Regions from separate parts of the Streptosporangium sp. NPDC020072 genome, predicted to be linked through region 1. Evidence: predicted binding sites of a transcription regulator. Region 1 holds the regulator's gene; each other region holds the start of a gene.
The links. The regulator HrcA, encoded in region 1, represses chaperone genes, less so after heat shock. The targets are predictions, from matches to a motif close to TTGGCACTCTCNNNNNGAGAGTGCCAA.

Region 1 (3,269 bases):
GACCAGGGGACGATCACGTCGACCCCGGCCTCGGTCATCATCTCGACGGCCAGCTCTCCCCTGTCGCCCTTGGGCAGGCCCTGCACGACGACCAGGCGGGGGCGCGGCGGCACGACCTCGTAGCGGCGCAGCACCTCCACCCGGAGCGAGTCCTTGCCCGCGTCGAGCACGACGCACTCGGCGACCGCCCCCGCGCCGTCGGTGAGGTCGAGCCGCTCCCCCGTCCGCAGCCGCCGTACGGCAGCCGCGTGGCGGCCCTCGGGGCCGCCGAAGACGAACTCCCGCCGGGCCAGGTCACCCGGCTCCGCCAGGAAGACCGGAACCGTCATCGGCCCTCACAGGCCCCGCGGGCGCCCGCTGGATCAGCGGCCATTGAAGGCGTCCCGCAGGCGGGAGAAGAAGCCCTGCTGGCCGGGGGCGAACTTGCCGGGCGGGCGTTCCTCGCCGCGGAGCCTGGCCAGCTCGCGCAGGAGCTCCTCCTGAGCCTGGTCGAGACGGGCGGGAGTCTCGACGTTGACGTGGATCAGCAGGTCTCCCCTGCCGGTCTCGTTGAGGCGCTGGATGCCCTTGCCGTACAGCGGGATGGTCTGCCCGGACTGGGTGCCGGGGCGGACGTCCAGCTCCTCGGCGCCGTCGAGTGTCTCCAGCGTCAGGATCGTGCCGAGCGCGGCGGCGGTCATCGGGATCTGCACGGTGCAGTGCAGGTCGTCGCCGCGGCGCTCGAACGTCTCGTGGGGGCGCTCGACGATCTCCAGGAACAGGTCACCGGGCGGGCCGCCGCCGGGACCGATCTCGCCCTCGCCGGCGAGCTGGATGTGGGTGCCGTCCTCGACGCCCGCGGGGATGCGGACCTTGATGGTCCGCCGGGTGCGGACCCGGCCGTCGCCGGAGCACTCCTGGCAGGGGTTGCGGATGATCGAACCGAACCCGCCGCACTGCGGGCAGGGACGGGAGGTCATGACCTGGCCGAGGAAGGACCGGGTGACCTGGGAGACCTCGCCGCGCCCGTGGCAGACGTCACAGGTGTCGGGGTGGGTGCCCGCCGCCGCACCGGAGCCGGTGCAGACCTCGCACAGGATCGCGGTGTCGACCACCAGCTCGCGGGTCGTGCCGAAGGCCGCCTCCCGCAGGTCGAGCTCGACCCTGATGGTGGCGTTGCGGCCCCTGCGGGCCCGCGAGCGGGGACCGCGCCCCGCGCCGCCGCCCGCCGCGCCGAAGAAGGCGTCCATGATGTCGCTGAAGGGGAAGCCGGCGCCGAAGCCTCCGGCGCCCGCGCCGCCCGAGGAGAACGGGTCGGCGCCCATGTCGTACATCTGACGCTTGTTGGGGTCGGACAGCACCTCGTAGGCCTGGGTGATGTCCTTGAACCGCTCCTGGGTCTCAGGGTCGGGGTTCACATCGGGATGCAGCTCCCTGGCCAGGCGGCGGTAGGCCTTCTTGATCTCCTCCGCGCTGGCGTCGCGCCGCACCCCCAGGGTGCCGTAGTAGTCACTCTTAGTAGCCACTTAGTTGACCTCTTAGGATGCAGCCAGGATCTGGCTGACGTAGCGTGCCACCGCGCGCACCGCGCCCATCGTGACCGGGTAGTCCATACGTGTCGGACCCAGCACACCGAGCCGGGCCAGTTGCTTGCCACCCGAACCGTATCCGGCGGCGACGATGGATGTGCCCTGGAGACCCGTGTAGGGGTTCTCCGAGCCGATGCGCACCGTCAGCGCCGACAGGTCCGAGGTCTCACCGAGCAGGCGCATGAGCACCACCTGCTCCTCCAGGGCCTCCAGCACGTCGCGGAGCCCGACGGTGAAGTCGGCCCCCGCGAGATTGGCGGCCCCGGCGAAAACGATCTTCTCATCATGCCGGTCCACAAGGGACTCAAGCAGGACCGAAAGGATGGTGGCCGCGACGGGCCTGTCCTCGGCGGGCAGCCGTTCTGGCAGGTCGGCGACCATGTCGGGAACACTGGCCAGCCCGCAGCCGTCCAGGCAGGCGTTGAGCACCGCGCGCAGGTGCGCCACGCGGTTGTCGTCGATGACCTCCTGCAGCTCCACCACGCGCTGCTCGACCCGCCCGGTGTTGGTGATGAGCACGAACATCAGGCGGTGCTCGTTCAGCGGGACCAGCTCGACGTGGCGGACCTTGGAGTTGGAGATCGTGGGGTACTGGACCACGGCGACCTGACGGGTCAGCTGGGCCAGCAGCCGTACCGTGCGCATCACGACGTCGTCGAGGTCGACGGCGCCCGCGAGGAAGCTCTCGATGGCCCTCCTCTCCGCGCCGGACAGCGGCTTCACCTGGGAGAGGCGGTCGACGAACAGCCGGTAGCCCTTGTCCGTCGGCACCCGGCCCGCGCTGGTGTGGGGCTGGGCGATGTAGCCCTGCTCCTCCAGCACCGCCATGTCGTTGCGGATGGTCGCGGGGGACACACCCAGGTTGTGACGCTCCGCGAGAGCCTTCGAGCCGACCGGCTCATTGGTGGACACGTAGTCCTCGACGATGGCGCGTAGGACCGCCAGCTTGCGGTCGTCAACCAACGTGCTCACCTCCTACCTGCGCTCGGACGGGAAACGCCAGGTCTGGCACTCGGTGTTCCCGAGTGCCAAGTGTACGGCTCCAGCCCGGGGGGTGCGATAACACGGCACCAGGATGGGCGGGAGCGGGTCCTGGAGCAAGCCATTGTCAAGTCAGCTGCTATCGCTATCCAAGTGGTAAGGGCCACAATTAGGTATATGTCCAATGATTTCGGATCCCCTTCGGGTTACGGCACCCCCCAGCAGCCGTACGGCCAGCCCCACCAGCAGCAACAGCAGTACCAGCAGGGCGGCCCCTCCTTCGGCTACCCGCCCCCGGGATACGGCGCCCCCCAGGGCCCGCCGCCGAAGGTGAAGCCCAGCGTCGGCTGGATCGTCGGCGTGTGGCTGCTCTTCGTGCTGAGCGTGATCATTGGCTTCGTCGGTTTCGCGGGCGGTCTCTTCAACGCGGTCACCGAAGCCGCCCCGACCTCCTCCTTCGGCCCCGACCAGAAGACGACCGTCAGCATCGACCCGGCGAACAAGCCCGCCATCTACGTCGCCGCGGCCAAGGGCACGAACTTCGAGTGCCAGATCGAGGGCGCCCCGGGAACCGTCAAGCTCCAGCGGCCGAGCTTCCAGCAGACCGTCACCGCCGACGGGCAGCTGTGGGAGCTCGCCCTGCGGATCGGGGTGGACAAGGCGGGCGACTACCCGATCACCTGCACCACCTCGGGCGGGGTCGACGCCAAGTTCGGCGTG
Region 2 (3,269 bases), on a different contig from region 1:
GCTCGGGCTCTGCCTGCTCTCCCGGGTCCGGGTGGACATCCCGGTCCTCGAACTGAGCGTCTACCTGCTCGTACTGGGCGTCGGCATCGGCCTGGTGATGCAGGTGCTGGTGATCGTGGTGCAGAACGCCGTCGGTTTCGAGGACCTGGGGGTGGCCACCTCGGGGGTCACCTTCTTCCGCTCCATCGGCGGTTCCTTCGGCGTCGCCGTCGCGGGCACGGTCTTCGCCTCACGGCTGACCGACGACCTCGTACGGCTGTCGCGGACCGTACGGCTCCCGCCGGGGGTCGCCACGGCGGTCCAGTCGGATCCGACGGCCGTCAGGAGGTTGGAGCCCGGGGCCATGGCGGCGTTCCTGGCGGCCTACTCGGACGCGATCGCCGGGGTGTTCCTGTACACCGCGCCCGTCGCGCTGGTGGCCTTCGCAGCGGCCTGGCTGCTGCCCGAGGTGCCGTTGCGCGAGACCACCAGGCCCGCGGACCTGGGGGAGTGCTATGGCGCGGTGTCCGCGCAGCGTTCCTCGTTGCGCGAGGTGGAACGCGGGCTGTGGCGACTGGCCGACGCGGACATGCGCCGGGACTACTACCGCCGTCTCGGGGAGACGGCCGGTCTCGACCTGCCGCCGGGTTCGGTGTGGCTGATCGCCAGATTGGGCACCGGGGGCGGTCAGAAAAGCGTGGAACTCGCCGAACGGGCGGGGGTCACGGTCGAGAGGGGCAGGCCGTACGCGGATCTGCTCGTCACGCGAGGGCTGGCCCGCCGTACCGACGGCGGCGGGCGCCTTGAACTGACCCCGGCCGGTGAACGGGTGGCCGGGGCACTTGTCGCCGAGGCCCGCGAGGGGCTGCGGCGGATGATCGACGACTGGGACCCCGCGCGGCATCCAGGGCTTCGTGAGCTGCTGGACAGGCTGCCCCACGAGATGCTCGGCTCGGCCTCCGACCGCCCCCGAGGAGCCGCCGGAGCGTGACGGGTGCCGCGCTAGGAGGCCGCGGGAGCCGGGGTGCCGGCGGCGGCGGGCTTGGACTCGCTCGGCTTGGACTCGCTTGACTTCGACTCTCCGGACGAGCCGGAGGAGGCGGACGTCGAGGACGAGCTCACCGTGCTGGTAGAGGAGGACCTGCTGTCGGTCCGGTAGAAGCCGGAGCCCTTGAACACGATGCCGACCGCGGAGAACACCTTGCGCAGCTCACCGGCACAGGACGGGCACTCGGTGAGCGCGTCGTCTGAGAACTTCTGGACGATGTCGAACTCGTTGCCGCATGCGCTGCAGGCGTACTGGTAGGTGGGCACCGTTCCTCCTCCTTCGATCCGCGCCGTCTGGCACTCTACTGACGCGACTGCTAATGATAGGCAGCCGACAAGCATAAACGCGAGTCGGATCTGTCGCATTCCGGGTGGGAATGAATGGATCAGCTGCCCCGCTCGCCGAACCAGCCCGCCAGCTTGCCCCGGCGGCTGATCGCCTTCATCCTGCGCTCGACCGTTTCCCTGCAGGCCGCGGTCGTCACGATCAGGAGTTGGTCGTCGATCCTGATCCTCGTCGAGTCCGAGGGAACGAACGTCCTGCCGTCCCTGACGATCAGGGTGACCTGGGCGTCGGTCGGCAACCGTAGCTCGAAGACCTCGACGCCGTGGAGCTTGGAGGTCGGCGGCACCTTGACCTGCAGCAGGTCGGCGTTGAGTTCCTCAAGGGGAGCGGACTCGACCTCAAGGTCACGTGCCTCGTCCGGTGTCGACAGGCCGAGGGCCTTGGCGACGAAGGGCAGCGTCGGCCCCTGCAGCAGCGTGTAGACGACGACGATCACGAAGACCTCGTTGAACACGAGTTTCGCGACGCCGTTGTGCACCGAGTTGGCCGCCCAGGGGATGGTCGCCAGCACGATGGGCACCGCGCCGCGCAGTCCCGCCCAGGACAGGAAGGCCTGCTCCCGCCAGTTGAGCCGGTCGATCCGCGCGCTCCTGACGATCAGGGCGGAGACAACGATCGAGAGCGGCCTGGCAACGGCGACCAGGATCAGTCCGGCGACCAGGCCCGGAATGATCGCCGACGGCATCTCGGAAGGGCTGGCCAGCATGCCGAGCATGACGAACAGGCCGATCTGGGCCAGCCAGGCGACGCCCTCGGCGAAGCCCCTCGACGAGGCGCGGTGGGGCATCCGGGAGTTGCCCATGACCAGGGTGGCCAGGTAGACCGCGAGGAAACCGCTGCCGTGCAGGAGTACGGCGCCCGCGTAGGCGACGAACGCCAGCGCGAGCACCGCGATCGGGTACAGGCCGGAGATCGGCAGCGCGATACGGCGCAGCGCGTAGACGCCGAGCGGCCCGACCGCCAGGCCGACGACCGCTCCGACGGCCAGTTCGACGACGACCATCAGCAGTGCCTCTCCCAGGCTGGGGGAGGCGGCGGCGCTCAGCAGCATGACCGCGATGACGGTCGGCGCGTCGTTGAACCCGGACTCGGCTTCGAGGATGCCCGCCAGCCGGGAGGGCAGGGGCAGGCGGCGCAGTACGGAGAACACCGCCGCGGCGTCGGTCGAGGCGAGGACCGCGCCGAGCAGCAGAGAGGTCCGCCAGTCCATGTCGAGCAGGGTGTGCACCGCGGCGGCGACGGTGGCGATGCTCACCCCGACCCCGACGGTCGCGAGCACGAGCGCGGTGGGAATGGAGCGCCGTACGTGGTTCCAGTTGGTGGTCAGGCCACCTTCGGCGAGGATCACCGCCAGGGCGATCAGGCCCATCTGCTGGGCGAGCACCGGGTTCTCGAACTGGAGCCCGAGGCCGGACTCACCGATGAGCAGACCGAAGGCCAGGAAGATCAGGAGACTGGGAAGTCCGCTGCGGTGGGCGACCCGTACCGCGACGATCGCCGCGATGACGACACCCGCACCGAGAAGCAGCCAGACATCCAACCCCATCCGGTCCCCTCTCTGATTCCAGGGACCATTGTGTCGTATTGGACAGAGTCGTTAGGCACATCAAGGGACAATTCGGGTGATTCCATTTGGTTGCGCGACGTAACGAACCGGTATGTCGTGCGGTTCTCCGGGGACGTCTTCCCGCAGCTCATTCGCGTAGAGCAGGGCGACCGTGGGCACATTCGGGCCGACCCTGGCCAGGGCCCTGTCATAGGAGCCACCACCGCGGCCGAGCCGCACCCCGGTGGAGCGGTCTACCGCCAGGGCGGGCACGATCACCAGGGCCGCGGTCCTGACGGCGTCCACGCCACGCCGGGTGTCGACCGGCTCCATGATCCCGAAACGCCCGGG
Region 3 (3,269 bases), 290 kb from region 1:
CGCGGTAGCGGTTGCGGTCGCTCGCCTCGGACAATCCCTCGCCGAGTCCCTCGGGACCCTCGACGACGGTGTCGAAGGACAGCACCGCGAACCGGTCACCGGTGGTGAGCGTGTCGACGATGCGGGCCGCCGCGCGCCGGGCCGCGACCATCTTCCAGCCGGTCATGCTGCCCGAGCGGTCCAGCACCAGCACGACGTCCTTCGCCCTGTCCGTGACCTGGGCCGGGCCCGGCACGACGGTCAGGGTGAACGTGCCCTCCCCGGAACCGTCCTCGGGGTCTTTCCCGGGGTCGGGGACCAGGGCCAGCGAGGTCGAGGCGTCGAAGGCCAGGCGCAGGACGAAGTCGCGGTCGAGACGCTCGCCGGGGCGCAGCCGTACGGTGTTCCCCTCCTCCTGGACCACGTGCAGGCTGGAGCGGATCTCGCGCAGGTCGAGACCGGCGGGGTCGATGGAGACGGCCAGCGACAGGCGGACCGGGTCGGGGAATCCGGGCAGCAGCACCGGGGGTGTGATCCGGGAGGCGTCGGGCACCGCGTCGGTGTCGCACGCCCAGCCGTCACCCGCCCGTTCACCGTCCAGCGGGGCGCCGGGGACGTAACGGGGAGCGACGACCAGCGGGAAGCGGAAGGTCGCCGCGCCGTCCTCGTAGGGGAGCGGCTGGTCGAGCCCGAGGCGTACGGTGACCCGCTCGCCGGGCACGATGTTGCCGACCCTGATGGTGAAGACGTCGGGCCGGTCCTCCTCGGCGATCGCGGCCCGCCTGCCCTCGGCGACGGCCTGGTCGTAGTCGGCCCTGGCCTGGCCGCGCTCCTTCAGGACGCCCTCGACGACCCGGCCGTCGGCCTCCATCGTGAAGGAGGTGACGGCGGCGCGGTCGGGCAGCGGGAAGACATAGGTCGCCTCAAGCGCCACCTCGTGCGGGTTGCGGAAGGTCTGGACGACCTCGACCCCCGCGGCGAGGCCGCAGACGCCCGCGGTCACCTCGACGCTCTCCAGCGGCAGATTGCCCCGGTCGGTGACGAGGGCCCCGAGACCGGCGCCGGGGACCGGCTCGCACTCCTCGGGGCGTAGCGCCGTGATCTCGGTGATCATGGTTGGTTCCCTCCGTGATCGGGGTTGTCGGGTTTGCCGGGGATGCCGGGGACAAGGCCGTGCTCGCGCAGCACCGCCAGGAGCGTCTCCGCGGCGGCGCCGATGTCGGCGAGCGCGCCGGGGGAGAGGGGATGTCCGCCGTCGAGCAGCAGCGTCACCCCGGCGGCCAGCCGTACGCCGTTGACCTGGGCGGGGACGGGCCGCGCCCGCGGCCGGGGGGCGGATGTCCTGGGTGGTTCGGCCCAGAACCTCGGGCGCGCGCCTCCGCCGCCCGCAGGGCCCGCAGGAGGGCCCGGCGAGCTCGGAGAGGCCGGCGAGGGGAGGTCGGCGACGGCCTCAAGGGTCTGGTCGCTCGCCCCGGCCAGCTCGGCCTGGATCTCGGCGATGGTCAGCCCCTCGGCCTGGCGGCGTTTGACGGCGACGAGCTGGAGCAGGTGACGCCTGCCGTACAGGGCCACGCGGCCCCGGCGGGACGCGGGCGGGTCGAGCAGGCCGATCGTGGCGTACCACCGGATGAGGCGTTCGTTGGGCACGTCCCTGACCCGCCCGTTGAGCTGGGCGGTCGGGGACAACGCGGCGGAGGCCCGCTCCGCCAGCTCACCGATGGTCCATTCCATATGACGATAGTGACACTGTCACAATGACAGTGTCAACATAAGGGCCATATTGATGGGTAGGGACGTTTCCGTACAAAACGGAAACCGATCCTGCAAGCAGGGGGAGGACACCACATGTCCGCGATCACCAGTTCGCTCAAGGGCGAGGACAAGAAGGTCGTCATCACCGCGCTCCAGGGCGCGCTCGTGGATCTTCTGGAGCTGTCGCTGCTGGGCAAGCAGGCCCACTGGAACGTGATCGGCCACCATTTCCGCTCGCTGCACCTGCAGCTCGACGAGATCGTCGCCTCGGCCAGGGAGTACGCCGACACCGTCGCCGAACGGGCGGTCGCTCTCGGGGGCAACCCCGACGGGCGCGCCTCGACGCTCGCCAAGACCAGCGAGCTGCCGGAACTGGAGGCCGGTTACATCAACGACGGCAAGGTCGTCGCCGCGATGACGGACATCCTCGGATCGATCATCCGCAGGATGCGTGAGCGCGTCGAGGCGACCGAGAAGGCCGATCCGGTGACCCAGGACATCTTCATCGAGATCACCCAGAAACTGGAGGAACAGCACTGGATGATCGAGGCCCAGCGCTAGGACCTGTTCCGTGGGTCGCCGCCTGGGCGGCCGCGGTGGACGTGAGGATCCACAGAACAGGTGCCGTATCCGCTCGGGGGCGCTCCGGACCGTCGTGGCCGGGGCGCCCCCGCGTCATCGGAAGTCGGCACGGTTCGCGCTCGCCCACTCGGCGAACTCGCGGGCGGGGTGGCCGGTGATCCGTTCGACGGTGTTGGTGACGGGCGCGGGAACGCCGACGGCCGAGGCGGTCACCTCAAGGAGCGTCCGCAGGACCGGCTCGGGCATCCGGGGGTCGCGCCGTCCGAGCGCCTGCTCCACGGTCAGCTCCTCCACCTCGACGGGCGCGCCGACGGCCTCGCCGAGGGCCGCGACGACCTCACGCAGGCGCATCGACCGGGGGCCGGTGAGCACCTGCCTCCGGCTCCGGTGCGTCTCCTCGGTGAGCAGGCGCGCGGCCACCTCGGCGACGTCGTCGATGTGGACGGGGTTGACCTGCGCGTCGGGATGGGCGATGCCGACCCGCCCGGTGGCGCGGATCTCCCCGGCCCAGTCTCGGCGGGCGTTGGTGGCCAGCCAGCTCGGATACAGCACGGTGTGCCGCAGGCCGGACTCCTCCAGCGCCCGCTCGGCCGCCCGGTGGACGAGGCCGATGGGCCGGTCGTACTCCCCGGCCTCGTAGGCGGCGGGGGAGGACAGCAGCACGACGTGCCGCACTCCCGCCTCGGCGGCGATCCTCAGGAAGGCGCCGGTCTCGCCTCTGGTGGGGTAGAGGAACATCGTCTCGACGCCCCGCAGGGCCTGCTCGGCGCCGCGCGGGTCGGTGACGTCCAGCTCGGCGGGCTCGGCGCCCTCGGGCAGCCGCAGTGCGGAGGTGTCCCTGGCCGAGCCGCGCACCCGGTGGCCGCCCTCGGCGAGCAGGGTGAGGAGACGGCCGCCGATGTTGCCCCGGGCGCCGGTGACGAGGATGGTCATGATCGATTCCCCCTGTACGGCTA

Region 2: a site for HrcA is predicted at 1,321-1,347, ahead of ABZ470_RS40990 (FmdB family zinc ribbon protein). Genes of this name have one in related genera too.
Region 3: a site for HrcA is predicted at 1,720-1,746, ahead of ABZ470_RS06860 (DNA starvation/stationary phase protection protein). Genes of this name have one in related genera too.

Annotation. Positions count from the first base shown of each region.
Region 1 covers NZ_JBEYAB010000003.1:404,509-407,777, forward strand. Annotated here, with positions in the region: gene ABZ470_RS08295 (16S rRNA (uracil(1498)-N(3))-methyltransferase) at 1-329, opposite strand, end outside; gene dnaJ (molecular chaperone DnaJ) at 363-1,505, opposite strand; gene hrcA (heat-inducible transcriptional repressor HrcA) at 1,518-2,531, opposite strand; gene ABZ470_RS08310 (hypothetical protein) at 2,727-3,269, shown strand, end outside.
Region 2 covers NZ_JBEYAB010000028.1:31,625-34,893, forward strand. Annotated here, with positions in the region: gene ABZ470_RS40985 (MDR family MFS transporter) at 1-970, shown strand, start outside; gene ABZ470_RS40990 (FmdB family zinc ribbon protein) at 982-1,293, opposite strand; gene ABZ470_RS40995 (potassium/proton antiporter) at 1,413-2,918, opposite strand; gene ABZ470_RS41000 (5-formyltetrahydrofolate cyclo-ligase) at 2,979-3,269, opposite strand, start outside.
Region 3 covers NZ_JBEYAB010000003.1:114,850-118,118, reverse strand. Annotated here, with positions in the region: gene ABZ470_RS06870 (VIT domain-containing protein) at 1-1,093, opposite strand, end outside; gene ABZ470_RS06865 (MerR family transcriptional regulator) at 1,090-1,710, opposite strand; gene ABZ470_RS06860 (DNA starvation/stationary phase protection protein) at 1,825-2,292, shown strand; gene ABZ470_RS06855 (NAD(P)H-binding protein) at 2,407-3,246, opposite strand.